DNA from 3 places in the Sphingomonas sp. Leaf4 genome. Region 3 is predicted to be linked to each of the others. Evidence: riboswitches for the same ligand, from Rfam matches in the RefSeq annotation. Region 3 holds a riboswitch; each other region holds the start of a gene.
The links. Region 3 has a riboswitch for cobalamin ahead of LRA89_RS20225 (acyl-CoA thioesterase). Riboswitches for the same ligand answer to the same signal wherever they lie in the genome.

Region 1 (10,002 bases), on a different contig from region 3:
CGGCGATGTCGCCGTCGCCGTCGCCACGGCGGCGGTCAGCGCGGTGCTGGCGCTGTATCAGGCGGTGTTCATCGGCAAGCTGTACCGCGCCATCGTCGGTGAGAAGGATGATGCGGACGTCTTTGCATGAAAATTGATATTGGGGCCGCGTGCCGCGAGGCGCTCGGCATCTGGCGGCGGGACCGCGACATGATCGTCGCGGTGTCGGGCGTCTTTTTCTTCCTGCCCAATTTCGCGCTCGCGCTGTTCCTGTCGCGCGGCGACGATCTGGCCGCCGCGCAGCCGGGCGACCAGCAGGCGATGGTTGATGCGTTGCAGGCCTATCTGGTCGGCAACGCCCATTGGCTGGTGTTGCAGGCGGTGGCCGAACTGGTCGGCATCGCGACGCTGCTGGCGCTGGTGCTCGATCCCGCCCGCCCGAGCGTGCGCGAGGCGCTGCTGGCCGCGTTTCGCCGCCTGCCGCTGCTGATCGTCGCGATGCTGCTGATCTACGCGGCCAAGCTCGCCGGGCTGCTGCTGTTCGTCCTGCCGCTGCTCTACGTGATCGGGCGGGTGTTCGTGGTGCTGCCGGTGCTGATCGCCGAGCCGCAGCGCCGCTTCGGCGATGCGATGCAGCATGCGATCACGCTGACGGCGGGACAGGTCGTGCCGCTGCTCGCGCTGTCGGGGCTGTTGTATTTCGGTGCGCAACTGGTCGTGCTGCTGCTCAGCGGCACGGCGGGGGCGATCTCGTCGGGCGGGGGCAATCCGGTGACGCTGGCGATGCTGTCGGCGGCGGTCGCGGCGGTCGGCGCGGCGATGTCGGTCGCCTTCACCCTCGTCCGCGCGACCGTCTACCGGCGCTTGTCCAGCAAGGGGTAATGCGGCGCCGCGTCGGCCGGCAGGATGCCGGTCGCGCGCGGATCGGCGAAGGTCTCGATCGTCCGCTGATAGGCCACAAACCCCGACCGCCGATAGACGCCCAGCGCACGCGGGTGGTCGAGCGTGCAGGTATGTACCCACACCCGCGTCACCCCCGGCCCCCACGCGAGCGCCAGCGCGTGCGCCATCAGCCAGCGGCCATGGCCCTGCCCGGCCAGCTCGGGGATCAGCCCGACATAGGACAGCTCGCACGCGCCCGCGCTGCGATCGTCGAGTTCGAGCATCCCGACCTCGAGTCCCGCCCGGTCGACCACCGCCCAGACGCGCACCCTCGCATCGTTCAGGATCGCCGTCAGCGCGTCATCGGCCATCACCAGCCGCGAGAACCACAGCCACGGCCCGCCCACCCGGCGGAACAACGCGCGGTAGCGATCGACCCCCGGCCGCTCCCACCGCACCAGCCTGAGCGGCGATTCCGGCATCGGCGCGGGGCGCGGCCGCCGCGTCATCTCCAGCGAGGTGACGATCGTCGCCACCTCGCCCGGTTCGACCGGGATCAGGCCCACCGCGTCAACTCCATGTGGCGAGCGGCGGCAGGCTCATCAGGATCGCGTCGATATTGCCGCCGGTCTTGAGCCCGAACAACGTGCCGCGATCATAGACGAGGTTGAACTCGGCATAGCGCCCGCGCCATTCCAGTTGCCGCGCGCGATCGGCATCGTCGAACGCCTGCCCCATCCGCCGCCGCACCAGCGCCGGATAGATGCGCAGGAACGCCTCGCCCACATCGCGGGTGAACGCGAAGTCGCGCGCCCAGTCGTCCGACAGATGATCGTAGAAGATGCCGCCGACGCCGCGATGCACCTGCCGATGCGGAATGTAGAAATAGTCATCGGCCCATTGCTTGAACCGGGGGTAATGCGCCGGGTCATGCGCGTCGCACGCCGCCTGCATCGTGGCATGAAAGTCGGCGGTATCGGCGTCATAGGGAATCGGCGGATTGAGGTCCGCGCCCCCGCCGAACCAGCGCTTGGTGGTACACAGGAACCGCGTGTTCATATGCACGGCGGGCACATGCGGGTTGGCCATGTGCGCGACCAGACTGATGCCGGTCGCGAAGAACCGCGGATCGTCGCCCGCGCCATGGATCGACTTGGCGAACTCGCCCTCGAAGGTGCCGCCGACCGTCGAGACGTTGACCCCGACCTTCTCGAACACCTTGCCCTTCATCACCCCGCGCACGCCGCCACCGCCCGCCTCGCCCGACGGATCGACCCTGTCCCACGGGGTATAGACGAACCCCGCGTCCGATCCCGCCTCGCGCTCGATACCCTCGAACGCGGCACAGATCCGGTCGCGCAAGTGTTCGAACCAGCTACGGGCGGCGGCTTGCTGTTCGTCGAGCGGCTTCATGGCCAGCGCTGTGGCGGCTGGGGGCAGGGGGGTCAATGGGGCGGATCGTCCCGCACCCCCACCGGCACGATCATCGGTCCCTCCGCACTCTCCCCGAACCACGCGCGGATGCCGAACACCCCCGCCAGATTGGCCGGCGTCAGCACCGCGGCGGGCGGTCCGTCCGCCACCAGCCGGCCTTCATCCAGCAACAGCAACCGGTCGCACATCCGCGCCGCCAGCCCCAGATCGTGCAGCACCGCCACCACCAGCGTGCCCGCGTCCGCCTCGGCACGCAGCAGCGCCGCGACCTCGAGCCCGTGGCGCGGATCGAGCGCGGCGAGCGGCTCGTCGACCACCAGCGCCGTGCCCCCTTGCGCCAGCGCCCGCGCCAGCAGCACCCGCGCGCGCTCGCCCCCCGACAATGTCGTCGCATCGCGCTCGCGGAGTGCGGAAACATCGACCCGCGCCATCGCCGCCTCGACCGCCGCCCGATCCGCCGCGCCCATCCGCGACATCGGCGCCAGATGCGGCAACCGCCCCAGCGCCACCACCCGCTCGACCGACAGTGGCCAGTGCAGCACCTGCCCCTGCGGCAGATACGCCACCCGCCGCGCGATCTCCGCCGGGCGGAGGTCCGCCCGCCCGTCGATCGTCACCCGCCCGTCGACACGCACCAGCCCCAGCAGCGCGCGCGCCAGCGTCGATTTGCCCGCCCCGTTCGGCCCCAATACCCCGACGAGGCTGCCCGGCGCGAGTGTCACCGAGACGTCGTGCAACACCCGCCGCCCGCCCAGCGTCACCGACAGCCTGTCGGTCGCGATCGTCACCATTGCCGCCGCTCCCGCAACAGGTGGACGAGGAACACCGGCACCCCCATCAGCGCGGTGACGACGCCGAGCTTCAGTTCGGTCGGCGTCGGGATCAGCCGCACCGCGCTATCCGCCAGCGTCAGCAACACCGCGCCCGCCAGTGCGGAGGGCACCAATGTCGCCGAGGGCGAGCGGTCGGTGAACGGCCGCACGAAATGCGGCACGATCAGCCCGATGAAGCCGATCGCGCCCGACACCGCCACCGCGCCACCCACGCCGATCGCGATGCCGCCCAGCAATCGCAGCCGCACCCGCCCCAGATCGACTCCCAGCGCCCGCGCGCCATCCTCGCCCAGCGTCAACGCATCGAGCGCGCGCGCATCGACCAGCAGCAACCCCGCCCCGATCGCGACACAGGGCAGCGCGATCCACACATGCTGCATCGAGCGATCCTCGATAGACCCCAACAGCCATGTCGCGATCTCCATCGCCGCGAACGGATTGGGCGACAGGTTGAGCGCAAGGCTGATCCCCGCACCCGCCAGCATCGACACCGCGATCCCGCCGAGGATTAGCGTCAGCGCACTCTCGCCGCACCCGGCGAGCAGGAACAACAGCACCAGCGCCGCCAGCGCCCCGACGATCGCCATCCCCGGCAACGCCAGCGGCCAGACCGCCGCCCACCCGAAATACAGCGCGACGACTGCCCCCAGCGCCGCGCCGTTCGACGCGCCCAGCACCGCCGGCTCGGCCAGCGGATTGCGCAGATAGCCCTGCAGCGCCGCCCCGCCGATCCCGAGCATCGCCCCCACCAGCAGCGCGACCAGCGTGCGCGGCAGGCGCAACTGGAACAGGATCGTCGCGGCGGTCGCATCCTGCCCCGCTACCGCCGCCGCGACACGATCGACGCCCAGCGCCACCGGCCCGACGCACAGCGAGAGCAGGGCCGCGGCGATTACCGCCAGCATGAGGACTACCCGCATCACCACATCCGACGGCCCCCGCCCTTGCCGAGGTTCCGTACCCTCAAGCCCTCACCGTATCCCCGCGCAGGCGGGGACCCAGAGCCACAACCACGGGCCGTAGTTTCCTGCGGCCCTGGACCCCCGCCTTCGCGGGGGTACGGCAGGCAGCGACGCACACCCCTCCCTCGCCCCCGGCAGAGGGAGAGGGATGCGCAGACTTGGTCCTTGCATAGCAAGGGCCTAGTCGAAGCTGGGAGAGGGGCCTGCGCTCGTACCAGCGAGCGCGCGAGCCTTCGGCTCGCCCAACCGCAGCTAGCCAGCAAGCTGGCAAGCTGCGGTATCCCTCTCCCCTTGTCAGGAGAGAGGGCAAAGCCGACGCACCTGGACGCCAGCCAACACCTACCGCTTGCCTCGAAGCCGTATTCCCCGCCAATGGCGCGATGCGTCTCGCGATCCTGCCCCTGTTGCTCACCGCCTGCACCGCCGCCCCAGCACCGCCGCGCCACGACCCGCCACGCCGCATCGTCTCGCTCAACCTGTGCGCCGACCAGCAACTCCTGGCACTCGCCGACGACGATCAGATCGCCGGTCTCACACGCCTGTCGCGCGACCCCGCCATGTCCGCCGGCGCGAAGCGCGCCGCGCACCTGCCGGTCATCGACGCCACCGCCGAGGACCTGCTCCAAATCCGCCCCGACCTCGTGCTCAGCGACGCCGGCTTCCCCGCCCCCGCATTGGCAGCATTGCCGGACACGCAATTCCGCACCGTCCCCCTGAACTGGGTATCGCGCTACGACGACATCGTCGCGCAACTGCGGCAGGTCGGCGATGCGGTCGGCCACCGCGACCGCGCCGACCGGCTCGTCGCCCGCATGGACGCCGCCCTCGCCCGGATCGACAAGGCGGCGGGCAGGGGACAGGTCGCCGCCGACTATCAACGACGCGGGTTCCTCACCGGCAGCGGGACGTTGGTCGACGAACTGATGGGCCGCGTCGGCCTCGTCAATCTCGCCACCCGCCTCGGCAAGCCGGCCCTGTCGCAACTCTCGCTCGAGGAAATGGTCGCGGCGCATCCCGACCTTCTCCTGCGCAGCGAATCGCCCAAGGTGATCGATCGCGGGACCGAGCTGCTCGCCCATCCCGCGATTGCCGACCTCGCCCGCGTCGATCTGCCGCAGGCGTGGACCGTGTGCGGCGGTCCCGCCTATGTCCTCGCCGCCGAACGGTTGGCCGATGCGGTGCGTTCGGCGGCGAGCCATCGTCAGAAGCCGGCGCGGATGCCGGCATAGGCCGCGCGGCCCGGCGTGCGATAGGTGAACACGTCCTCGTACTTGGCGGCGAAGAGGTTCTCGACCCGCGCGAAGGCGCGCAGCGCCCCCATGATCCGTGCATCGGCGGCGAAGTTCACCAGCGTATAATCGTCCAGTCGCACGCGCGGCCCCAGCGGCAGGTTGGTGAAGTTCGAATCGAAGCTCTTGCCGTTATAGCGCGCGGTCAGCGTCGCGCCGAACGCATCGCCCGCCGCTGCCCAGGTCAGGTTCGCCGATCCGATATGCGGCGGCCGGCGCACTTCCTCGCGCCCCGCCTCGATCGCGTCGAGATAGGTATAGGCGAGGTCGGCAACGAAGCCGTAGCCCAGCGGCGCATGCGCGAACAGCTCGACCCCGCGCTGGCGCGAGCGCGTCGTCCGGTTGGCGGGCGACACGACGAAGCTCGGCGAAAAGGTCGAATAGATCTCGTCGCGCAGCACCGAACGGAACAGCGTCGCGCCCACGCGCACGCCGGCGGCCGGGGTCAGGTCGACGCCGCCCTCGATGCCTTGCGACGTTTCGGGCTTCAGGTTCGGATTGCCGATGAAGCTGCGCGGATCGAAGCCGAACAGTTCATAATTGGTCGGGTTCTTGATGCCCGATCCAGCGGCGGCGCGGACGCGCACCAGCGGCGACAGCGCATAGCTGCCACGCACCCGCCACGTCGTCGCATCCTCGAACCGGTTGTTCAGGTCGCGGCGGATCGACGCGCCGAAGCCCGCCTTGTCGCCGACGCGCAGGTCATATTCGCCGACGATGCCGGTGTTGTCGGTGCTGCGGCCGAGGTTGGCGGGCGAGGGCGCGAACACCGCGACCGACCGGAACCGCTCACGCTCGAAATCGGCGGCGACGGTAAAGGCGTGGGTCAACGTGCCCGCGACCAGTCGATAGGTCGAATCATACGCCGCCTTGAACCGCTCGCCGCGATTGTCGGAGGTCAGGTTTCCATCGGTGCGGCTGTTGCGATGGGTGTCGTTCAACTGGACGGTCGCCGCCTGCGTCCACGCCTCGTCCATCAGATCGAGTTCGGCGCGGGCCAGCCCCAGGAAGCTGCGCGAGGTCGTGCTGTCGCTGCCGTCGACCACGAAGCCATAGGTGGGCGAGGTGAAGTCGAAATCCTGCGGGTTGGTATCGGCCTGCAACCGCGCATAACGGCCCGTCGCGAACAGGCGCAGATTGGGGGCGAGCTCATAGGCGAGCTTGCCCGCGAGCTGGCGGTTGCCGGCGCTCAGGTCACGGTCGCCGATGCCACGCCGCGCCGATGGCGTGCCGTCGGTGTCGAGGAACGCGCCCGACAGGACATAGTCGAGGCCGCTCGCCACGCCGCCGATCCGCGCCGCGCCGCTGACGGTGCCGAACGACCCGCCCTCGATCCGCCCGCGCACGCCCGGCGCGTCGGCACCATTGGCGGTGATGTAATGGATCACGCCGCCGATCGCGTCCGAGCCATAGGTCGCCGACTGCTGGCCGCGCAGCACCTCGATCCGGGCGACGTCGTCGGCGATCAGTGTCGAGAAATCGAACTCGCCGAGGAACGGGTCGGACGCCTCGATCCCGTCGATCAGGACCAACGTGTGGTTCGCCTCGGTCCCGCGCAGCCGCACCTGGGTGAAGCCGCCGACCCCGCCCGACCGGCTGACCGCCACGCCCGGCACGTCGCGCAGGATGTCGCTGACGACACGGGTCTGGCGGTTCTCCAGATCCTCTGCGCCCAGCAGCGTGTAGCTCGACCCAAGCAGGTCGGCGGGCGTGCCATCCAATGCGCGGGTGCCGGTGACGATGATCGGGTCGGCCTCGTCGACCGGCGTATCGCCCGGCAACGCCTGGGCAAAGGCGGACGCGCTGGCGAGCAGCGCGGTCAGGGTCAGCGTGGTCTTCAACATCTGGTCTTCCCCGGGGATGCGCAGGAGCGACACGGCGGGGCGGGCCGCATCGCTGCGGCCATGGGTGGCGCGGCCGACGGCACCCCCCTGGCGCGCGGACCCACGACCAACCCCGGTGCGGCCCCCGCCGCGCATGGGTTCGTCGCTCCACACGGAGAACCGGCCCCGGCCTCCACTGGGCCAAAGGCAGAAGCGACCACGCGCCGGCAGGTCTCCTGGCTCGCGGGTCGTCGCGCGGGTCTGACGCCTTCCCGGGAAACCCCAGTGGCTGTCGATCCCTGTTCGGGGACCAACGTGCAGTCGCGCTCACCGCTCACAGTTGCAGGGACAGCCGCGGTCTTGGGGACAGGTCCCCGCACCGCATTCCCGTTTTAAGCTCCCGAAGGAACACCGGCGTGCATCGGCCCCGGATTTTGCCGGAACCGGCGCGGCCTCTACGCGGCCGGCCCGGCCATGGCAAGCAACCGGCCGGGGGCAGTTTGGGGAAACCGGTGTCAGAATCGCGAAGTTGAACACGCGCATTTCACCGGTTTTGGAATTTTCTGTTCGCATTGTGGAAGCGGAGTTCATCCATCGGAATTTACGCCGTGGAATGCCACAAATCGCGGATTTCCAACGATCTCCCGAACGACGGCCGGACGCTCCGCAAAAACCGGTCGACGCGGGCGGCAGGCGGCATTAGGACAGGGTTTATCGAGTTCAACGCACAGCGCCGGCAGCGGGGAACACCCCGATTGATACCGGTTTCCCACGTCAGGAGAGAGCCATGTTCGACCGCACCTATTACGCCACCCATCCCGACATGATGGAATGCGTCTCGAACGAGGAATTGCGCGACCGCTATCTGATCGAAGGCCTGTTCCGTGAGGGCGAATGCGTCCTGAACTACACCCACGCCGACCGTTTCGTGATCGGCGGCGTCGCGGTGGGCGATGCTCCGGTCAAGCTCCCGACCCAGACCGAACCGAAGTCGGCGGAGGGGCATCCGTTTCTCGAACGCCGCGAAATGGCGGTGGTCAACGTCGGCGACGCCGAGGGCACGCTGACCGTCGACGGCGAGAGCTTCACGCTCGGCAACAAGGACTGCGTCTACGTCACCATGGGTGCGACCGACGTCGAATTCGGCGGGCAGGGCGCGCGCTTCTACATCGCATCGTGCCCGGCGCACAGAGGCTTCACCACCCGCAAGCTCGGCATCGCCGATGCCAATGCGCTGGAGCGCGGCAGCCTGGAGGAATCGAACGAGCGGACGATCTTCCAGCTCGTCATCCCCGGCGTGTGTGATTCGGCGCAGCTCGTCATGGGCCTGACCGTGCTCAAGCCCGGCAGCGTGTGGAACACCATGCCCCCGCACATCCACGAGCGCCGCAGCGAAATCTATTTCTACTTCGAACTGCCGACCGAGAACGACAAGGTGTTCCACTACATGGGCGAAGGCGAAGCGATGCGCCACATCGTCATGGGCAACGAGGAAGCCGTCATCAGCCCGCCATGGTCGGTCCACATGGGGTCGGGCACCCGCGCCTATGCCTTCATCTGGGCGATGGCCGGCGAGAACCAGGACTATACCGACATGAAGGTCCTCGACATCTGCCAGCTCGCGTAAAGGGTTGAGAACGATGGTAAACCCCTTCGACCTCACCGGCCGCGTCGCGGCGATCACCGGAGCCAACACCGGCATCGGCCAGGCAATCGCGCTGGCGCTCGCCGCCGCCGGGGCCGATGTCGCGCTGATCGGTCGCACGCCCGCGACCGACACGGCGAACAAGGCGCGTGCGCTCGGGCGCAAGGCGGAAATCGTCTCCGCCGACCTGTCGACCATCGCGCCCGTACAGGGTGTCGTCGAGCAGACGCTCGACACGCTCGGCGGGCTCGACATCCTCGTCAACAACGCCGGCATCATCCGCCGCAACGACAGCCTCGACTTCACCGAAGAGGACTGGGACGCGGTCATCGACACCAACCTCAAATCGGTTTTCTTCCTCAGCCAAGCCGCCGGCCGCCATATGGTGGCGCAGGGGCGGGGCAAGGTCATCAACATCGCCTCGATGCTGACCTTTCAGGGCGGGGTGCGCGTGCCGAGCTACACCGCGTCCAAATCGGGCATCGGCGGCCTCACCAAGCTGCTGGCGAACGAATGGGCGGCCAAGGGCGTCAACGTGAACGCCATCGCGCCCGGCTATATCGCCACCAACAACACCGCCGCGTTGCAGGCGGACGAGACGCGCAACCGCCAGATCCTTGAACGCATCCCGGCGGCGCGCTGGGGCGATGCCGGCGATCTGGGCGGGGCGGCGGTATTCCTTGCCTCGGCTGCCTCCGACTATGTAAACGGCCATGTCCTGGCGGTCGATGGGGGGTGGCTCGCGCGATGATCCTGTGTTTCGGGGAACTGTTGCTGCGGCTGACCGCGCCGGGCCGTGAACTGCTGATGCAGAGCGGCCGCTTCGACGTGAACGTCGGTGGGGCGGAGGCGAATGTCGCGGTCGGTCTGGCCAATCTCGGCCATGCCACCGCCTGCGCCAGCGCAGTTCCCGACAGCCCGCTCGGGCGCGGTGCCGTCTCGGCGATGCGTGCGCAGGGGGTCGATTGTTCGCGGGTGCTGACCCGCGACGGCCGGATGGGGCTGTATTTCCTGAGCGTCGGCGCGGGGCTGCGTGCCTCCGACATCGTCTATGACCGCGCCGGATCGAGCTTCGCGACGACCCCGGCCTCGGCATGGGACTGGGACAAGCTGCTCGACGGCTGCACCCGGTTGCACCTGTCGGGGATCACCCCG
Region 2 (10,002 bases), on a different contig from region 3:
TGCCGGAGGTGACCGCAGTGCCGGCCTATCGCTGGCGGTGAGCACGGGAAATGTCGCGCGACTAAGGATTATACTGCACCCCGCCCGCCATCATCACCCCTTCCCAGAACCAGTTCGACAGCTCGATCGTCATGCCGCGCGACCGTTCGGTGGTTTCGTCGACCAACTGGGTCCAGCCATCGAGCCATGAGAAGGTCGCCTCGCGCCGGCCGCGCGTGGTGGCGGACGCACCGGTGTCGGCGCGGATGTTGGTCTTGATCGTCGTCGCTACCAACCGGTCGAGCGACTGGCCGAGCAGTTCGTACGACCGCCCGGTCGTCGGCCGGCCGATCGCGCGCAGCAGGTCATAGGGCATCAGGTGCAGCGTGCGCGGCACGTCATTGACCCCGCGCCTTGCCATGTCGGCCAGCACGCTGGCGCAATAGATCAGAATATCGGCGTCCCAGATCGTCGCCATGCCGAACTCGGCGTTGGCCGACACATGCACCCACAGCTTCCCGTCGGGACTCTTGTAATCGATCGGCTTGATGCGCTTGGTCTTGGCGAGGCTGAAGAATGGGCGTTCCATCATCTCGCGCTGGTCGCGCAGCGGCATGTCGGCGAGATAGGGGAGGAACAGGTCGAACTGCCCGGCGCCCTTCGTGCTTCCCTTCGGGGCGGTGGTGCCGGTCATCGGCCGGCCATCCCGGAAAGTTTCCCCGGGGAAACATCGGCGCGGGAGCGATGTGCGGAAAAGTTTCCCCGGGGAAACTTCCTCGCCGCACACCCCGGCGGGGCGCGAAGTTTCCCCGGGGAAACTTCTTGCCGCATCACCGCTGCAACCCCCGCCCCTGACGCTCCAGCTCGCCGAGCGCATGGCGCAGCATGCCCGCGAGTTCGTCCGGTCCGACGCCCGATCCGGCGTGCAGCCGCACCGTCACCCCCTGCCGACCGACCGACTGCACGCTGAGCGCGGTCCGGCCGTGCGGCGTTGTGCAGACGATCGGCACCGGCGCGGCGATGTGGCGATGTGGTGCGGCGAGCAGGCAGCGCAGCACCTCGGACGCGGGCAGCGGCGGCAAGCCGTCCTCGCGCAGCGCCGCCTGTTCCTCCACCAGATGCTTCGCCTCGGCCGTGATCGCGGCCGAGGCGGCGGGATCGTCGAGCGCCTGCGCCAGCGCATAGCCCGGCTTCAACTGCACCTCGGCGGGGGAGGCGAAAGCAGCGACGATCGCGTCGGGCAGCGCCGCGACCTTGAGCATCTTCGACAGCCAGCCCTTCGACAGCTTCAGCCGTTCGGCCATCCGCGTGGCGTGGTTGCCGTAATGCGTCTTGAGTGCCGCCGCATAGTTGCGCGCGCGCTCGAGGTCCGACACGTCGGCCCGCGCGCGGTTCTCCAGATCGGCGAGGCGGAACGCCGCCTCGTCGTCGAGCGTCGCGACCTGTGCCACGAAGCGCATCTCGGGATAATTGTTCGCGCGCAGCCACGAGATCGACCAGTGTCGCCGCGTGCCCGCGATGACCTCATAGTCGTGGGCCGCATCGCCCTCGATCCGGCGGACGACGGCGGGGACCTTCTGCCCACCCTCAGCGATGATCGAATCGATCAGCTCGCGACACCCCGCCTCGGTCAGATGCGCGTAGGAGCGCGCATTGCCCGGCCAGATTCGCACCCGCGCCGGATCGAGCAGCAACTGCGTCACCTGCCGCACCTCGCCCGACGCGACCCGCGCCAGCGCCGATTCACGCCCGAGCAGCGTCGTACCGCGCACGCGCTCCGGCGGGGCGGGGGAGGGGGCTGCGGCCTCGTCATCGAGCAATGCCGCCAGATAGTCGGACTGTTTACGTGCCATCGGATACCCCCTTTCGGCGGAACATATGCGGAACTTTCGCGTGTAGGAAAGGGGGGAGTTGGTGGCGGCCGCATCCGCCGGCGCGGATGCGTCGGACGGGCGGGGTGCCCGCCGGCCGGGCGGCCTGCGCGGCGGATGCCGCGCCGCGCCTTGCGCGATCAGGCCGCCGCAACCACCGCCTCCTCGCTCGCCGGCGTTACCCGGCCCCATCCCTGCCGCACCAGTTGCGCGATCTGCCCCATCGCCTCGTCGAGATTGGCACGGCAGCGCTTGTGCGTCTTGGGCGTGCCGATCGGCTTTTCGAGTTCGTAGATCGTCATCATCCGCATCGCCGCATGGCTGATCTCGGCGGATTCGAGGATGGGGACGGGGAGGAGCGCGGGGCCGAAGCTCTGTTCCATGATCGCGCGCACCATCGCATGGCTGGGATCGTTGCCGTCGAATTTGGAACAGATCAGCCGCACGAAGCTGTAATCGACCTCGATCCCCGCGCCGCTCAACTGTTGCAGCACCTGGTCCATCATCGACAGGAACTGGACGGTCGAACAGAAATCGGGCGTCGTCGCCGCCAGCGGCACCAGCAGCGCATTGGCCGCCTGCATCACCGCAAGGCTGATCGTGCCGAGCGCGGGCGGCGGATCGAGCAGCACGACGTCATAGTCGTGCGCCAGCGCGATCAGCCCGCGTTTGAGCTTGCGGAACCGCGCCGCCAGCACCGACTGCCCGTCGGACCCTGCCGCCGCCAGTTCATATTCCACGTCGAACAGTTCGAGGTTCGACGGGATCAGGTCGACGTTGGGCCACGGCGTCGTCTTGACCGCATAGGCCAGATCGTCCTGCGTCGGATCGATCGACAGATAGGGGTAGAGCGTTTCCTCGCGGGTGATGTTGAAATGCGGGTTGAAGCCGAACAGCGTCGTCGTCGTCGCCTGGCTGTCGCAATCGACCACCAGCACGCGGTAGCCCTGCACCGCGAAATAATGGGCGAGGTGGCAGGTGACGGTCGACTTGCCGACGCCGCCCTTGAAATTCTGCACCGCGATGATCGCCGGCACGTCGCCGGCCGAGCGGGCGGGGGAGGCGCCCAGCACCTGGCGCATGTGCAGCAGCTCCTGCACGGTATAGCCGATCCGCCGCCCGTTCTCGCCTGCCGGGGGGGCGGGCAGCCGGCCGTCGTCCTCGGCCATGCGGATGCGATTGGTCGAACAGCCGAGCAGCCCGGCCGCCTCGGCGATGCCGAAGCGGACGTTCAGTCCCTTGCGGCTTTCGGGCAGGAACGCTTTCCGCCGCAACCGCTCGATCATCCGTTCGCCGGCATCGGCCAGATCGCCGATCTGGGTCACGATTGCATTCATAATCCCACCCGATGACCGCTTTGAAGCTTGTTCGCCCGCGACACTGGACCGAATGCTTCAATCGTGCAAGCCCGTGGGCGGGCAGTGTCAGTCGATTGGCGTCAGCGTGTGGAAGCCGCTGGCGTGGAACACCAATGGCGCGATCCCCCCGGCGGTGGCGGCGCGGTGGAGGCGCAGCAGGATGATGTCGTGATCGCCAGCGACGATCTCGCGCTCGACCGAACAGTCGAGCCATGCGGTGGCATCCCCAAGGAACAGCGCGCCGTCGGGGGTGACGTCATAGGCGATGCCCGCGAACCGGTCGTCGCCGGGGCGGGCGAGCTGGCGCGCGGTGGCGGCCTGGGCGTGGCCGAGGAACGAGATGCCGATCCGCCCCAGCGTGCGAAGCTGTGCCCATGTCGCCGATCCGTGGCGGATGCACACCGATACCAACGGCGGCGCGATCGAGATGGCGACGAACGCGCTGGCCGTCATGCCGACCGGCCGGTCGCCGTCCATCGCGCACAGCGCGGTGACGCCGGTCGGGAAGTGGCCGAACAGCCGGCGCAGGTCGGTGTCGTCGCCGGGCGCGCGTAACGCATCGATCGCGCAAGGGGCGGGGGCGGGGGTCATGCCGCCACCTCCGCCGGCATGGCGGCCGGAGCGGTGCGCAGCGCATAGCGCCGGGCGAGCGCGGCACAGACCATCAACTGCATCTGGTGGAACAGCATCAGCGGCAGGACGATCAGCCCGACCGTGGCCGCCGGGAACAGGATGTTGGCGATCGGCAGTCCGCTCGCCATGCTCTTCTTGGAACCGCAGAACACGATCGCGATCTCGTCCTCCCTCGAAAAGCGCAGCAGCCGGCTCGCTATGGTGGTGAAGCCCAGCACCATCGCCAGCAGCGCACCGTCGAGCAGGAGGACCAGCCCCAGGTCCCGCGGCGTCACCCGGCTCCAGATGCCGGCGACCATGCCCGCGCTGAACGCCGCATAGACGACCAGCAGGATCGATCCGCGATCGACCAGCATCGTCAGCGTCTTCTTCCCCGCCAGCCAGTCGCCGATCAGCGGCCGCGCGCACTGGCCGACCACGAACGGCAGCAAAATCTGCAACGCGATGTCGCCGATCGCGTCGAGCGACATTCCGCCCGCCGCCGTGCCGAGCAGCAGCGTCGCCAGCACCGGGGTCAGCACCACCCCGACCAGGTTGGACAACGACGCGCAGCACAGCGCCGCCGCGACATTGCCGCGCGCGATCGAGGTGAAGGCGATCGACGACTGCACCGTCGAGGGCAGCAGCGCGACGAACACCAGCCCGGTGACGAGCCCGTCGTCGACATGGCCCTTGAGCGCGGCCATCATGCCCAGGCCGATCAGCGGAAAGACGGCGAAGGTCGTGGCGAACACCAGCGCCTGCAACCGCCAGTGCAGCATGCCTACCCAGATCGCCTGCCGCGACAGCCGCGCGCCATACAGGAAGAACAGCAGCGCGATGGCGCCATGCACCACCAGATCGAGCAGGTCCTTCGCCGGCCCGCGCGCGGGGAACAGCGCGGCGAGCGCGACCATGCCCATGATCGCGACGATATAGCCGTCGGGGCGCAGCCGGCGCAGGAGTGTCGTCAACCGTGGTCCCCCAGTTCGGCGCGGACGATCGCCGCGCCCGCGCACAGCGCGTTCAGCTTGCCGCGCGCCACGCCCTGCGACAGCGGGGCCATGCCGCAATTCGTCGCGGGATATAATTTGTCGGCATCGACGAACGCCAGCGCCCGGCGCAGCGTGTCGGCGACTTCCTCGGGCGTCTCGATCGCGTCGCTCGCCACGTCGATCGCGCCGACCATCACCGTCTTGCCGCGCACCAGCTCGATCAGCTCCATCGGCACGCGCGAATTGTGACATTCGAGCGAGATGATGTCGATCGACGAGCGCTGCAGGTTGGGGAAGGTTTCCTCATATTGCCGCCACTGCGACCCCAGCGTCTTCTTCCATTCGGTATTGGCCTTGATGCCATAGCCATAGCAGATGTGAACGGCGGTCCGCGCCTTCAGCCCCTGCGCCGCGCGTTCGAGCGTGGCGATGCCCCAGTCGTTCGCCTCGTCGAAGAACACGTTGAACGCCGGTTCGTCGAACTGGATGATGTCGACGCCCACCGCCTCCAGCTCGCGCGCCTCGTCGTTCAGGATGCAGGCGAATTCCCATGCCAGCTTCTCGCGGCTGCGGTAATGGCCGTCGTACAGCGTGTCGATCATCGTCATCGGACCCGGCAGCGTCCATTTGATCGGCTGCGTGGTCTGCGCGCGCAGGAAGCGCGCGTCGTCGACGAACACCGGTTTCGGCCGCGACACCGCGCCGACCACGCTCGGCACGCTGGCGTCGTAGCGGTTGCGGATGCGCATCACCTCGCGCTTCTCGAAATCGACGCCGTCCAGATGCTCGACGAAGGTCGTCACGAAATGCTGGCGCGTCTGTTCGCCGTCGCCGACGATGGCGATGCCCGCCTGCCGCTGATCCTCGACCGCGAGGCGCAGCGCGTCGCGCTTGCCCGCGACCAGTTCGTCGCCTTCGAGCTTCCACGGCGACCACAAGGTTTCCGGTTCGGCCAGCCAGAGCGGTTTGGGCAGACTGCCCGCAGTGGTGGTCGGCAACAACATCGTCATGATCGGGTGTCCTGTATTCGTGGTGCCGCTCTTGCGTCCGGTCGACCTTCGACCCGGAACGCCGGAACCGCTGCTCCCCTCCCTGACAAGGGAGGGGCTGGGGGTGGGTCGGCCTGCGAGGAAACGGGAGCGCGCCCAACCGGCCGACCCACCCCCGCCCCCTCCCTTGTCAGGGAGGGGAGACGCCGAACCCGGCCTATGCGTCCGAGAACAGCCGTTCGAGCAGCGCGCCGTGCGGGGCGATGAGCTGTTCCTCGGCGAAGCGGCCCTGTTCGACCGCCAGTCGGGCGCGTTCCTCGCGGTCGTAGACGATGCGGGTCAGCGAATAATCCTGCCACGTCAGGCTGGGGCGATAGCATTCCGCCGCGACCGAATTGGCGTTGTAGATTTCGGGGCGATAGATTTTCTGGAACGTCTCCATCGTCGCGACCGTGCTGGCGAGTTCGAGGTTGGTGTAATCGCCGACCAGATCGCCGCTGTGATAGAAGGCGAGCGGCGCGACCGCGTGTGGCGGCATGAAATAGCGCGCCTTCAGCCCCATCTTCGCGAAATAGGCATCGGTCGGCGACGACCGGTCGTTGCGATATTCGACCCCCAGGATCGGATGGACGTTGGCGCTGCGGTGATACACCTCGCGGCTCGATACGCTGAGGCAGATGACCGGCGGCTTGGCGAACCGCTCGCGATAGGCCGCCGAGTGCAGGAACAGCTTGAACAGCTTGCCGTGCAGTTCGCCGAAGCGCACCGGCGCGCCGGCGCCATGCTGCTTCAGATGGTCGGGCAGCACCACGCTGAAATCATAATCGCGGACATAGGAGGAGAAATTGTTGCCGACCATGCCGGGCACGCGCTCGCCGCCGACCTTGTCGACGATCGTCGTCTGCAGCACCTCGATCAGCGGAAACGCCCGGTCGCGCCCGTCGTCGTCGATCGTCAGCGCAGCCGACACGATGTCGAGGTCGAGGCCGTAGCGGTCGCCGGCCGGATTGTCCCAGTGCATCAGCGTGTTGAAGCGATTGTCGATCATCGCCAGCGTATTGCGCAGGTTTTCGCGGCACCGTTCGCCGCGCGCCAGATTGGCGAAATTGGTGGTGATGCGCGTGTTGTCGACGGGCCGATAGTCCTCGTCGAAAGGCATGCTGCTGATCGTGAAACTACACCCGCCGTCGGCCATGACTCACCTGCTTTTGCCGGACGGGGGCGCCGACGGCAGAACGCGCAGGGCGTGACGCGACCCGGACGGCGATTGCCGCAGGGCCGTGGCGTCGAAGCGCGATCCACCGGAGGAACCCCCGTCCGAGGAACATATGGCGTCGGAGGCAGGTCTCCTGGCTCACGGGTCGACACGGCGGTTCCGGCCTTCCCGGGCTTCGTCAAAAGCCCAGTGACACGAAAAGGAACCGCCGCTCACCGCTTACAGTTGCGGGGGCAGCGCCGGATTTTGCCCTGACAAGACATCACCGGCTTCCCGTCTTAGCCCCGTCGCCATCGCTGGAACGGGGAACCTCGACAACCGCCTTCAACACCATCGCCCGACGACTGTCAATGACGATATAAAGATATGTTTATATCGTTGAATGGTCGAATACGAACCGGTCCCCGCGATAGGTGCGGACCGCGTTGCCGCGCTCCAGCTCGCGGTTGCGTGTCCACAGGGTACGCTGGTCGCTGGCGTCGCGGTCGTCGCGCAGCGCGTCAAACAGCAAAGCGAGTTTCAGCCGGGCGATCCTGCGGTTGGCGAACTGGGATCGCTGCTCCTGCGAAAAGGCGGTGAGGCCGGTCGGGCTATGGGTGGCGCGCACCGCGCTGTCGGTCTTGTTGACATGCTGGCCGCCCGGCCCCGACGCGCGCAGCGTCTGGTAGCGGATGTCGGCGTCGCGCAGCGCGGGCACGTCGCCGTCGGCGGGCGCGCGGGTCGCGGCGACGAACCAGTTGCGCCGCCGGTGGAGCGGGCGAAGCGTACTGGCCCCGATCCAGCGGATCGTGCCGCACCGCGCGGCGACGAACGCTTCCGCGCCGTCGCCCGCCACCCGCAACAGCACCGACGCGGCGGCATCGCCGACCGGCTCGACCGGTTCGCACACGAGGCCCGCCGCCGCCGCCTCGCGCGCCCAGACCCGGACCAGTCGGCCGACGACCCATTCGCACTCCGCCGGCCCCTGACCGGCGGAGAGGTGCAGGATGATCTCGCTCATGGCCGCCTCGTCTTGTAGGTGAGCAGCGGGCGGAGCGTGGCGACCGGTTCGACCAGTTCGGCATCGGTCAGGTCGCGCACCACCTGATGGATGTCCTTGTACGCCTGCGGGGCCTCCTCATAGATCAGGTCGCGATCCTCGCAGATGACGCGGCTGCCGAGTTTGGTCCGTTCGAGGTCGGCGATGCGGAAGCGGCCCGACAATCTGCCGCGCGCCTCGCTCCGGCTCCATTTGCGGCCGGCACCATGCGCCAGCGAATGGAGCGCCTCGCCCGCACGGGCATCGATCGGCCGGACGAGATAGGTCAGGTCGCCGCGCGATCCGGGGATGACGATCATCCCCCGATCGGCGGGTGCCGCGCCCTTGCGGTGGAGCCACCCGCCCCGATACGGCGTGACGCTGTTGTGGCAGATGTCGAGCAGGCGCACGCCGTCGCCGCCGATCCGGTCGAGGAACCGTTCGGCGATGGCCGCGCGGTTCAGGATCGCCCAGCGTATCGCATCGTCATGCGCCGCCAGATAGGCATCGCCCGCCGCCTCGCCCGCGATCAGCCCGGCGACATTGTGGCGGGCGCGGTGATTGTCGAGGATCGCCTGGCCCAGCCCGCGCGATCCGCTGTGGACCATCAGATGGACCGCAGCGGTATCGAGCGGCGCGTCGGCGACGAACGTCTGTTCGACGCGCAGCAGCTCGGCGAAGTGATTGCCGCCGCCGATCGTGCCCAGCGCCTCGCCCGCGATCACCGGCAGCCCCGCCGCCGCCAACCGCTCGGCGGCATCGGGCAGGGGGGTCTCCAGCCCGTGCAGCTTGCGCTCGACGGTGTCGGGACGGAATTTGCGCAGGGTGAGCGAGGTCGCCCACAATCCCATGCCGCAGCCGATGTCGCTGCCGACCAGATGCGGATAGACGTACGCCCGCGACCAGAAGGCGGCGCCGACCGCGATGCCGCGCCCGGCATGCAGGTCGGGCAGGCCGACGATGGCATCGATGCCGGGCAGGGTGGCGGTGTGGTGAAGCTGGTCGATCGCCGCCTGTTCGATCCAGCTATCGGACGAGGCGATGACGCGGATGGTCGTCGAAGAAGCCGTGGCGTCGTCGCCACCGCTGGAAATCAGGCGATCGTGATCGCCCGTGGGGGAAGTGCCCATGTCGTATGTTCCGGAACCCGGGGAGTGAGAATGGCGATGGGTGCGGTCGCTGCGCGCATGGCTTCACTCCTTATGTTCGGGTTGGAAAACGAGGTTGTCCGATAGCGCGGTCGTGGCGGCGTTGCAACCGTGCGGGTCGGGATCGTCACGCCGGCAGGGCGACCGCGTCGAAGCGCGACAGCGCGAAACCGGCAAGGTCGATCGCGTCCGCCTCGCCCGCCAGGCGCTGGGCGATCGCCTCGCCGATCGCCGCCGAATGTTTGAAGCCATGCCCCGAACAGGGAGAGGCGACCAGCACCCGGTCCATCGCCGGATGGCCGCCGATCGCGAAATGCGCGTCGGGCGACTGGGTATACAGGCAGGTCGCGGATCGCGCGGCATCGGCGCGCACCCCGCGCAGCCGCCCGGCGACATGCCCGGCGTACATCGCCGCCGCTTCGTCGGGACCGGCGGTGCGGTGCATCGTGTCGGGGGTCACGCGGACCGGGGGTTGTTCGTTGGCGGTCTTGATCGTGCAGCCGCCGTCGATCGAGGGAAAGCCATAGAAATCGCGCGTCCGGTCGGCATGCGACCAGATGAAGGTCGGCCCGTTCGCCCATGCCGCCGCCAGCGCCGGCACCGGATCGAGCGGAAACCAGTGCATCACCTGCCGCGTCGGGGTGAGCAGCGAGGCGAACGGCTCCCCCAGCAGCGCGCCGGCCCAGCTTCCCGCAGCGACCACCACCTGCGCGGCGGTGATGCGTTCGCCCCCGGCCAGTTCGATGGCGACGCCGCCGGTGACCGGGTCCAGCGCCACCGCCGTCTCGCCGAAGCGGCAGAGGCCACCCGCCGCCC
Region 3 (10,002 bases):
CGGGCGTGAAGAAGGCTTCGACCGCGCGGTGCTGGCGCTCGGCAACCTGCCGCCGCATCCGCCGGCGGGGATCGATCTCGCAGCCTTGCCCGCCGGGGTCTATCGCGACGATCCATGGGCGGGCGACATCGCCGACGGCCTGTCGGCCGATGATGCGGTGCTGTTGCTGGGATCGGGGCTGACCGCCGTCGACGCCGCGCTGCTGCTCGAAAGGCGCGGGTTCGCGGGGCGCATCACCGCCATGTCGCGCCGGGGCCTGCGCCCGCGCCCGCACGACGATTCCCAGCCGCCGGTGGCACCGCGTAGCGAAAAGCCGGCGCGCAGCGTCTCCGCGCTGGTCCGCGAGGTGCGACAGGCGGCGGCAGGCGACGGCTGGCGCGGCGCGGTCGATGCGCTGCGGCCGGTGACGCAATTGCTGTGGTCGGGGGCGGACGGGGCCGAACGGCGACGGTTCCTGCGCCACCTGCGGCCGTTCTGGGACGTGCATCGCCACCGGCTGGCCCCGGCGGTCGGCGCGCGGATCGATGCGATGGTCGCCGCCGGCCAGTTGCGCTTCGCGGCGGGCAAGCTGGTCGAGGTGACGGGCGCGGGCGATGCCGCGCTGGTCCGCCATCGCCCGCGCGGGCGCGATACGGTCGAGACGGCGCGCTATGCCCGGATCGTCAACTGCACCGGGCCGCAGGGCGATCTGTCGCGCAGCCGCGAACCGTTGCTCGAACAATTGACCGGCGTGGGGCTGATCCGGCCCGATGCCTGCCACCTCGGGATCGATGTCGATGCCGCGACCCGGACGATCGGCGCGGACGGCAGCGCCACCCCGACCCTGCACGCGATCGGCCCGATGACGCGCGGCATGTGGTGGGAAGTCGTCGCGATCCCCGACATTCGCGTACAGTGCTGGACGCTCGCCCGGAGCCTCGCGAACACCCACTGGGTCGGCGGCGAGGGGCTGTAGCAGGGGTTGTCATTATTTATCCCATCGATATGATGGGAATATGAAACGGACGACTGGGATTGAATGGCCGACGCTCGCACTGGCGGTGGCGATCTATGGCGGATGGATGGCGGTGACGGCGGCGCATGCGCTGATCCCGGTGCCGTTGCTGATGCTGGCGGGCGGCTGGTTCCTCGGCTGGCACGGATCGTTGCAGCATGAGACGATCCATGGTCATCCCACGCGCCATCGCCGGGTCAACGACCTGATCGGTGGCGTGCCGCTGTCGCTGTGGCTGCCCTATGGCGTGTATCGCCGGACGCATGTCGCGCATCATCGCTCGCCCGAGCCGACGCATCCGCGGCATGACCCGGAGTCGCGCTATGTCGCGGGCGATGGATTGACCGCGCGGATCGCGCGGGTTCGATCGACGCTGGTCGGGCAGATGATCGTCGGACCGGTCGCCAGCATCGCGCTGTTCCTCGCCGACGAAGCCGCGCGGGCATGGCGGCAGCCGGCGGCGTTCGCGCGCGAATGGGGGCCGCATCTGATCGGCGTCGCGCTGGTGCTGGCGTGGCTGCGCGTGGTCGAATTGCCGATCCTGACCTATCTGGCCTGTTTCGTGTTGCCGGGGCAGGCGGCGTCGTTGCTGCGCGGCTATGCCGAACATCGCGCCGATGCACCGGGGCCGTCGCGCGCGGCGACGGTGGTGTCGCGCGGGCCGCTGGCCCTGCTGTTCCTCAACAACAATCTTCATGCCGCGCATCATGCCGATCCGGGCGCACCGTGGTATCGCCTGCCCGCCGTGGAGGCGCGGCGTCACGGACGGGGCGAGCCGCGCTATCGCGGCTATCGCGACGTGATCCGCCGGTTCGCGTTCCATGCCCATGACGCGGTGCGCCATCCCCGTGGATGAGATCGCATGGCTCGGCATGTACGACCATGGCGGACAGCAGGCGGCGAACGATCGCTTGTGGGCGACGATCCGCGATCACCTGCGCGATGTCGGCGTGCGGCGGGTGGTGCCGGCGACATTGACGCGCGGGGTGGTGACGGCGGCGGTGTGGGGCCATCCCCGGCTGTTGCTCGGCATGATCTGCACCCGGCCATGGGCGCTGGAGCATAGTGGACTGCGCCTGCTCGGCCATCCGGCCTATGCCGGGACCGAGGTCGCGGGGGAACACCGCAGCCTGATCGTGGTGCGGCAGGGCGATCCCGCGACCGGGCTGGCCGATCTGCGCGGGCGGCGGGTGGCGATCAACGATGCGGGGTCGAATACCGGCGTGGCGCTGCTGCGCGATGCGGTCGCGCCGCTGGCGTCGGGCGGGCGGTTCTTCGGCGATATCGTGACGACCGGGGCGCATCGCGAGAGCGCGCGGGCGGTCGCGAACGAAGAGGCGGATGTCGCATCGATCGATGAAGTGACGTTCGCCGCGCTCGCCCGGTTCGAACCCGAACTGACCGGACGATTGCGCGTGCTTGCCCGCAGCGCGCCGGCCGCGACCCCGGCGTTCGTCACCGCCGCCGCGACGCCGATCGAGGTCGTCGCCCGGCTGCGGATCGCGCTCGAACGGGCGGTGGCCGACGCGCCGGAGGAACTGGGCATCACCGGTCTGGTCGCGAGCCGGCCCGGTCTGCGCGAGCATATTCTGGCACAGGACGCCGCCGCGCGGGCGGCGGGCTACCCGGTCCTCGCCTGAAGCGTCAGCGCGGTGCCACGACCGCTTCGGGTTGCAGTACCAGACTGCGCGGCGGTACGTCGCTCAGCAGCCACACGTTGCCGCCGATCACTGTGCCGTCGCCGATCCGCACCCTCCCCAGAATCGTCGCCCCGGCATAGATCAGCACGTCGTCGCCGATGATCGGATGGCGCGCCTCGCGTTCGCCATGCGGGCCGCGTTCGGGTTCGTGGCCGTTGGCGCGCCGTCCGCGCCCGCCCAGCGTCACATGCTGATAGAGGCGGACGCGCGCGCCGATCACCGCCGTCTCGCCGATCACCACGCCGGTGCCATGGTCGATGAAGAAGCTGGGGCCGATCGTCGCGCCCGGATGGATGTCGATTCCCGTGCGTTCGTTGGCGAGTTCGGACACGATCCGCGCGACGATCGGCGCGCCCAGCGAATCGAGTTCATGCGCGATCCGGTGGTGCAGGATCGCGGTGGCGCCGGGATAGCAGATCAGGATTTCATCGACGCTGCGCGCCGCCGGATCGCCGCGAAAGATCGCCGCGACATCGGTATCGAGCAGCGAGCGGATGCGCGACAGCGTGCCGGCGAACAGCCGGACGATCTGGCGCGGCCGGTCCGCCCCGGCGACCAGCCCCTGCACGTCGTGCCAATAGGCCAGTTCCTGTGCGATCTCGTCTTCGATCAGGTGCAGCGCCTCGCCGATCCGGTCGGCGACGAAGGCGTCCTCGTCCGCCGCATCGCCGCGAAACCGGCCGATCCGCGCCGGGAACAGCGCGTCGGCGAGCAGCGATACCGCGCGCGCCAGTGGACCCCGCGAGGGAAAGCGTGCCGGGGCGGGGCGGCTCGGCTGGGCATGCCGCCATGCCGCCCGCGCGGCGGACAGCGCGCGCACTGCCTGTTGCACCGCTTGGGTATGATCGGCATCGGCGGTCATCGGGCATCCCCTTCGTCGGATACAAAGCGGCCGGGCGACGGATCGCCCGGCCTTGAGGCTACGCTTGGTCGCTTAGGGAGCCTCACCAGAGCGTTGACGGTGGCGGGCGGCCGTGGGCGGCCGCCGCCGAAATCAGAGGCCGGCGCCGTTCTCGATCGCATTGCCGATCGGGTCGGCAGCGTTCAGCCCGGCGCCTTCGAGCGGCTCGCCGGCGTTGCCATAAGCGGTGTCGTTCAGCAGCGCGGCGTCATTGCCGAAGGCCGCATCGTTCGCCGGCAGCTCGTCGATGGTCGTCAGGTTGGTTTCGGCGACCGAATTGTCGACGCCGTTTGATCCCGAACACCCGGCGACGCCCGCCGCCAGAACCAGTCCGAATGCTGCAACGATGGTCTTCAACCTGCTTCTCCCGAAATTCGCCGGTCGCGGTCGCCCCCGGCGTCGCGAGCCGCCTTTGCTGGCGGTAGGGCTATCCTAGCCGGCTGGCGGACGATGGCACTATTCCCATTCGTTTAGTGGGATAATGTTTACCTTTAGGCGACGTGACAAGAATGCTGGCTTGGCCGACACTCGCCGACGATGATGGCTGGACGGGGATCGATATGCGCAAGGCCGCGGTACTATTCGGGTTATTGGTGGCTGCCCCGGCAATGGCGCAAACGGACCGGGTAGAGGAACGTAGCGCCTCCGCGCTGGCGGACGACATGGCCGCCGGCCGCACCACCGCCGAGGCGCTGACCCGCGCCTATCTGACGCGGATCGAGGCGATGAACCGCAAGGGGCCGAGCCTGCGCGCGGTGATCGCGATCAACCCGCAGGCAGTCGCCGAGGCGCGCGCCCGCGATGCCGAGCGGCGCGCCGGGCAGTTCCGTGGACCGCTCCACGGTATACCGGTGCTCATCAAGGACAATATCGAGACGCGCGAGAATGCGACGACGGCCGGCAGCCTCGCGCTCGCCGACAATCGCACCGGGCGCGATGCGCCGGTCGTCGCGCGGCTGCGCGCGGCGGGCGCGGTGATCCTCGGCAAGACCAACCTGTCGGAATGGGCCAACATCCGCTCGAACGCCTCGATGAGCGGGTGGAGCGCGGTCGGCGGTCTTGTGCGCAATCCCTATGCGCTCGATCGGACGTCGTGCGGGTCGTCGTCGGGCACCGGCGCGGCGATCGCCGCCAGTTTCGCGGCGATCGGGGTGGGCACCGAAACCGACGGGTCGGTCGTCTGTCCCTCGGCGATGAACGGGCTGGTCGGGCTGAAACCGACGATCGGCCTCGTCAGCCGGACGCATGTCGTGCCGATCAGCCATAGCCAGGATACGCCAGGGCCGATGGGACGCAGCGTGCGCGACGTGGCGCTGCTGATGACCGCGATGGCTGGCAGCGACCCCGCCGACCCGGCGACGCAGAGTGCCGACACCCGGCGGCGCGACTATGCCGCCGGCCTGTCGGCGGGCGCGCTGCGCGGCATGCGGATCGCGGTGTTGCGCCCGGCGATGCCCAAGGCGCTGGCCGACGCCTATGACCGTGCGCTCGGTTGCCTGCGCGGCGCGGGCGCGGTGCTGGTGGAGGCGACGCTGCCCGACCTGCCGGGACTGGGCGAGCAGGAGCTGACGGTGCTCAAGGCCGAGTTGAAGGCCGACCTCGACGCCTATCTGGCGACGACCCCGGCGAGTGTGCGGACCCGGACGCTGGCCGACGTGATCGCCTTCAACGAACGCGAAGCGCCACGCGAGCATCGCTATTTCGGGCAGGAGCTGTTCGTCGCGGCGCAGGCGATGCCGGGGCTGGACGATCCCGCCTATCGCAAAGCGCGCAGCGATGGGCAGGCGCGGGCGGCGGGCGCGATCGACGGCGTGCTGACGGCGGCGAACGCGCAGGCGATCGTGTCGCCGACCTATGGGCTGCCATGGCTGTCGGACCCGGTGAACGGCGACCAGTTCTCCGGCCCGTCGGCCAGCCAGTTGCCGGCGATGTCGGGCTATCCGCATCTGACGGTGCCGATGGGGCTGGCGCTTGGCCTGCCGGTCGGGCTGTCGTTCATCGGAACGGCGAACAGCGATGCGCTGCTGATCGGCGCGGGCTATGCCTATGAACAGGCCGCCGCCGCGCGGGTCGCGCCGACCTATGCCGAGCATGTGCCCGACAATCCGGGGACGGCGCGCGACTGATCGCGGTTGACGCGGGGGACGCACCGGCCGAAGGGCAGGGGGTTCGAGGTTCTTCGGCCGGCGTCGCCGGGCGGAGCTAAGACGGGAAGCCGGTGCGATGCCGGCGCTGCCCCCGCAACTGTAAGCGGCGAGTGGACGACCCCCTGCGTGTCACTGGTGCCTCGCGTGCTGGGAAGGCCGGGTCGCTCCGCACCGACCCGCGAGCCAGGAGACCTGCCTTGGACGCCATACCACTCACCGGCGGGGTGCCCGGTCGGGTCGCGTCATCGCCCGCCGTCGGTGTGTCCGGCGGTATCGCATCGCGTCCGGTCCGCGTCTCCGCTCCAGTATCGAGAACGCCCGTGACCGACACCCCATCCTTCGACCTGCAACCGCCGGCCAGCCCCGTCCGGCTGGTCGACATCGTCTTTCCCGGCGATACCAACCATCACGGCACGCTGTTCGGCGGGGTGGCGCTGGCGCATATGGATAAGGTCGCGTTCCTCGCCGCCTCGCGCCATGGCCGCGCGTCGTTCGTCACCGCATCGTCGCAGAAGATCGATTTCGCGCAGCCCGCCCGCCACGGCGACATTGTGGAAGTGACCGGGCGGGTCGTGCGGGTCGGCACCAGTTCGCTCGACGTCGAGGTCGAGCTGGTCGCCGAGGCGCCGGTGTCGGGTGAGCGGCGGCTGTGTACGCGCGGGCGCTTCACGCTGGTCGCGGTGAAGGATGGCGGGGTTCGCCTGCCGCTGCCGCCGGTGCCGGCGTATGACGAGGAACCGACCGACGTGCTGCGCATGGTCGACATCGTGTTCCCCACGCAGACCAGCCATTACGGCACGCTGTATGGTGGCGATGCGCTGAAAATGATGGGCAAGGCCGCGTTCATCGCCTCGACCCGCCATGCGCGCGGGGTGATGGTGATGGCGGCATCGGACCGGATCGATTTCACCTCGCCGATCCGCGAGGGCGAAATGGTCGAGCTGAGCGCGCAGGTGCGGATGGCGGGGCGCAGTTCGGTACGGATCGGCGTCGACCTCGCCGCCGAGGACCTGCTGACCGGGGCAAGGCGGCACGCCGCCACCGCGCTGTTCACGATGGTCAGCGTCGATGCGGCTGGCCGGGCGACGCCGTTTTCCGGCGGTTAGGCTGGTGAAACCGTCGCCTTGGCAAAGGACGTTGGTTTCGAGGTAGCGTGATCGGCCGCTACCCCCCTGCCGCCGCCAGCGTTTCGCGCACGCGCGCCAGCGCGGCGGCTTCGGGTGCAGCCTCGCCCATCAATTCCCATGCGCCGCTGATCGCGAAGGCGCAGTGGCCGTGAACGGTGGCGATCAGCGAGCGGGCAAGTGCGACCACCGCGTCGTCGATCGGCCGGCCGAGCGCCCCGGCGACCTCCTGCACGACGATCTTGGTGAGCAGGCCGCGCCCGGTCTCATCCGCTTCGCTCAGATTCATGTCGGGCGGCAGGCGGTGGTCGTAGATCGCCGTCCACAAATGGGTGTGCTCGCGCGCGAAACCGAAATAGCCGTCGACCAGCGCCGCGATCCGATCGCCATCGCCGGCTGCCAGCCGTTCTTCCAGATACGCCGCCCACAGCCCGAAGCTGCGGGTATTGATCGCCGCGATCAGCCGGTCGGCGGTGCCGTGGACATTGTGGATCGTGCCGATCGAATAGCCGATCCGCCGTGCCACCTCGCGTGCCGAAAAGCCGCTCAACCCCACTTCGGCGACAAGGCCGGACCCGGCGTCGAGGATCAGGGTTTCGAGTTCGCTGCGGCTATGATCGGATCGGCGGCCCATGCCCCCTTTCTAAAACTAAAATTGAGCGCCGTCCAATTATTATATTGAGCGATGCTCATTTATCATTATGATCGCGACTCGTAATCGGATCGGCCCGGCCGGTCCCGTTAAGCTTTTGCCGCTATCGCTCACGTTCGAGGGAGCTTTTGATCATGTCCGCACCTGATCTGTCGCTGCTGGGCAAGCGCCGCTTCGCACCGTTGTTCGCCGTCCAGTTCCTGGGCGCGTTCAACGACAATCTGTTGAAGTTCGCGCTGCTGTTCCTGGCCAATTTCACGCTGTACCGCGCCGCGCCCGACAAGGCGGAGCTGCTGGCGACGGTGGCGACCGGGCTGTTCATCCTGCCCTATTTCCTGCTGTCGGCGCTGGCCGGGCAGTTGGCCGACAAATGGGACAAGGCGCGGCTGATCCGCTGGATCAAGGCGGCCGAGATCGCGATCATGACGCTGGCGCTGGCCGGTTTCTGGTTTCAGTCGGTGCCGGTGCTGCTGACCTGCCTGTTCCTGATGGGGGTGCACTCGACGCTGTTCGGGCCGGTCAAATATTCGATCCTGCCGCAACAGCTCGGCAGCCATGAACTGATGGGCGGCACCGGGCTGATCGAGGCGGGGACGTTCCTCGCGATCCTCGGCGGGCAGTTGCTCGGCGGCATCCTTCCGGCATGGGAGGCGGGCCTGGTGGCGGTCGGCATCGCCGTGCTCGGCTTCCTCGTCAGCCTTGCCGTTCCGTCCGCCCCGTCGCAGGCGCCGGGGGTGCGGATCGACCGCAACCTGTGGCGTGGCACCTGGGACATCCTGTCGGTCGCGCGGGCCGGGCGCGGGGTGTGGCTGGCGATCCTCGGCATTAGCTGGTTCTTCGCGATCGGCGCGATCCTGCTGTCCGAATTCGCACCGCTGGTCAGCGGCACGCTGCACGCCGGGGCAGGGGTGGTGACACTGTTCCTGCTGGTGTTCTCGGTGTCGGTCGCGACTGGTTCGCTGGTCGTCAACAAGCTGCTCGGCGGCGAAGTGTCGGCGCGCTACGTTCCGGCGGCGGCGCTGGGCATGGCGGTGTTCCTGATCGACCTGTGGATCGCGACGCGCGGCTTCGCGCCGGGCGTGGCGGGCGCGGACGTGCCGGCGTTTCTCACCACACCGGGCAGTTGGCATATCCTTGTCGCGCTGGCGGGCATCGCACTGTCGGGTGGGGTGTTCATCGTGCCGCTCTATGCCATCCTGCAGGTCCACAGCGAACCCGCCGAACGCTCGCGGGTGATCGCGGCGAACAACATCGTCAACGCGATCGTCACCGTCGCGATGGTCGGGGTCGTCACCGGCCTGCTCGCCTCGGGCACGTCGGTGCCGGGAGTCATCGGTGCGATGGGGTTCGCGACGCTGGCGGTGGCGTTGATCTCGTGCTGGCTGCTGCCCGAAACGGTGTTCAAGGCGTTGATCCGGGCGCTGCTGGTGCTGCTCTACCGCGTCGACGTGCATGGGCAGGAGAACATGCCGCGCCCCGGCGAGCGGGCGGTGGTGGTCGTCAACCACGTCTCGTTCCTCGACGGATTGCTGCTCGCCGCGTTCCTGCCGGGCAAACCGACCTTCGCGGTCGCCACCCGCATCGCCAGGGCATGGTGGGTCCGGCCGTTCCTTGGCCTGTTCGATGCCTTTCCGGTCGATCCGACCAACCCGATGGCGGCCAAGGCGATGGTGAAGGCGGTGCGCGAGGGGCGGACCCTGGTGATCTTCCCCGAAGGCCGCATCACCGTGACCGGCGCGTTGATGAAGGTGTTCGACGGCCCCGGCATGGTCGCCGACAAGAGCGACGCGCCGATCGTGCCGGTGCGGATCGCCGGCGCGCAATATACCCCGTTCTCGCGGCTGAAGGGCAAGGTGCGGCTCAGGACCTTCCCGAAGATCGACCTGACGATCCTGCCGCCGCGCCGGTTCGAGGTAACGGGCGACACCGCCCGCCAGCGGCGCGCGGCGGCGGGGGCGAAGCTGTACGACGTGATGAGCGACATGATCTTCGCCACGTCGGATACCGACCGCACGCTCTATCAGGCGCTGGTCGACGCGAGCGACATCCACGGCAGCCGTACCCCGATCGTCGAGGATGTGAAGCGCGAGTCCGTTAGCTACGGCCGGTTGCTGACCGGCAGTATCGCGCTGGGCCGGGCGTTCGCGCCGATCACCGCGCCGGGTGAGGCGGTCGGGCTGCTGCTGCCTAACGTCAACGCCGTGGTGGCGAGCTTCTTCGCGTTGCAAGGGATCGGCCGGGTGCCGGCGATGCTCAACTATACCGCCGGTCTCGCCAGTCTGCGTGCGGCCTGCACCGCGGCGGAAGTGCGCACGATCGTCACCGCGCGGGCCTTCGTCGCGCAGGCCAAGCTGTCCGAAGTGCTTGCCGGACTCGAGGCGGAGGGACTGCGGATTCTCTATCTTGAGGATGTCGGTGCTAGCATCGGCCGGCTTGCCAAACTGCGCGCGCTGATCGCCGCGCGCTGGGCGGGACAGCGTCATC

Region 1: linked by a shared signal. The riboswitch ahead of LRA89_RS17085 (TonB-dependent receptor plug domain-containing protein) and the one ahead of LRA89_RS20225 (acyl-CoA thioesterase) in region 3 are both predicted to bind cobalamin.
Region 2: linked by a shared signal. The riboswitch ahead of LRA89_RS16210 (putative oxygenase MesX) and the one ahead of LRA89_RS20225 (acyl-CoA thioesterase) in region 3 are both predicted to bind cobalamin.

The regions. Positions count from the first base shown of each region.
Region 1 is NZ_CAKLBB010000012.1:101,535-111,536, reverse strand. It holds gene LRA89_RS17120 (hypothetical protein) at 1-130, shown strand, start outside; gene LRA89_RS17115 (hypothetical protein) at 127-861, shown strand; gene LRA89_RS17110 (GNAT family N-acetyltransferase) at 834-1,427, opposite strand; gene hemF (oxygen-dependent coproporphyrinogen oxidase) at 1,432-2,274, opposite strand; gene LRA89_RS17100 (ABC transporter ATP-binding protein) at 2,307-3,086, opposite strand; gene LRA89_RS17095 (FecCD family ABC transporter permease) at 3,080-4,048, opposite strand; gene LRA89_RS17090 (ABC transporter substrate-binding protein) at 4,471-5,319, shown strand; gene LRA89_RS17085 (TonB-dependent receptor plug domain-containing protein) at 5,292-7,223, opposite strand; cobalamin riboswitch at 7,412-7,633, opposite strand; gene kduI (5-dehydro-4-deoxy-D-glucuronate isomerase) at 7,990-8,829, shown strand; gene kduD (2-dehydro-3-deoxy-D-gluconate 5-dehydrogenase KduD) at 8,843-9,598, shown strand; gene LRA89_RS17070 (sugar kinase) at 9,595-10,002, shown strand, end outside.
Region 2 is NZ_CAKLBB010000011.1:31,375-41,376, forward strand. It holds gene LRA89_RS16175 (DUF6055 domain-containing protein) at 1-41, shown strand, start outside; partial or broken gene LRA89_RS16180 (replication initiator protein A) at 77-673, opposite strand; gene LRA89_RS16185 (ParB/RepB/Spo0J family partition protein) at 810-1,832, opposite strand; gene LRA89_RS16190 (AAA family ATPase) at 1,991-3,187, opposite strand; gene LRA89_RS16195 (flavin reductase family protein) at 3,275-3,799, opposite strand; gene LRA89_RS16200 (bile acid:sodium symporter family protein) at 3,796-4,794, opposite strand; gene LRA89_RS16205 (methionine synthase) at 4,791-5,825, opposite strand; gene LRA89_RS16210 (putative oxygenase MesX) at 6,022-6,999, opposite strand; cobalamin riboswitch at 7,127-7,349, opposite strand; gene prfH (peptide chain release factor H) at 7,391-8,020, opposite strand; gene LRA89_RS16220 (RNA ligase RtcB family protein) at 8,017-9,168, opposite strand; gene solA (N-methyl-L-tryptophan oxidase) at 9,314-10,002, opposite strand, start outside.
Region 3 is NZ_CAKLBB010000026.1:1,801-11,802, forward strand. It holds gene LRA89_RS20195 (FAD/NAD(P)-binding protein) at 1-955, shown strand, start outside; gene LRA89_RS20200 (fatty acid desaturase) at 996-1,850, shown strand; gene LRA89_RS20205 (phosphate/phosphite/phosphonate ABC transporter substrate-binding protein) at 1,843-2,634, shown strand; gene epsC (serine O-acetyltransferase EpsC) at 2,639-3,556, opposite strand; gene LRA89_RS20215 (hypothetical protein) at 3,689-3,952, opposite strand; gene LRA89_RS20220 (amidase) at 4,156-5,721, shown strand; cobalamin riboswitch at 5,751-5,956, shown strand; gene LRA89_RS20225 (acyl-CoA thioesterase) at 6,063-6,848, shown strand; gene LRA89_RS20230 (TetR/AcrR family transcriptional regulator) at 6,907-7,500, opposite strand; gene LRA89_RS20235 (acyl-[ACP]--phospholipid O-acyltransferase) at 7,653-10,002, shown strand, end outside.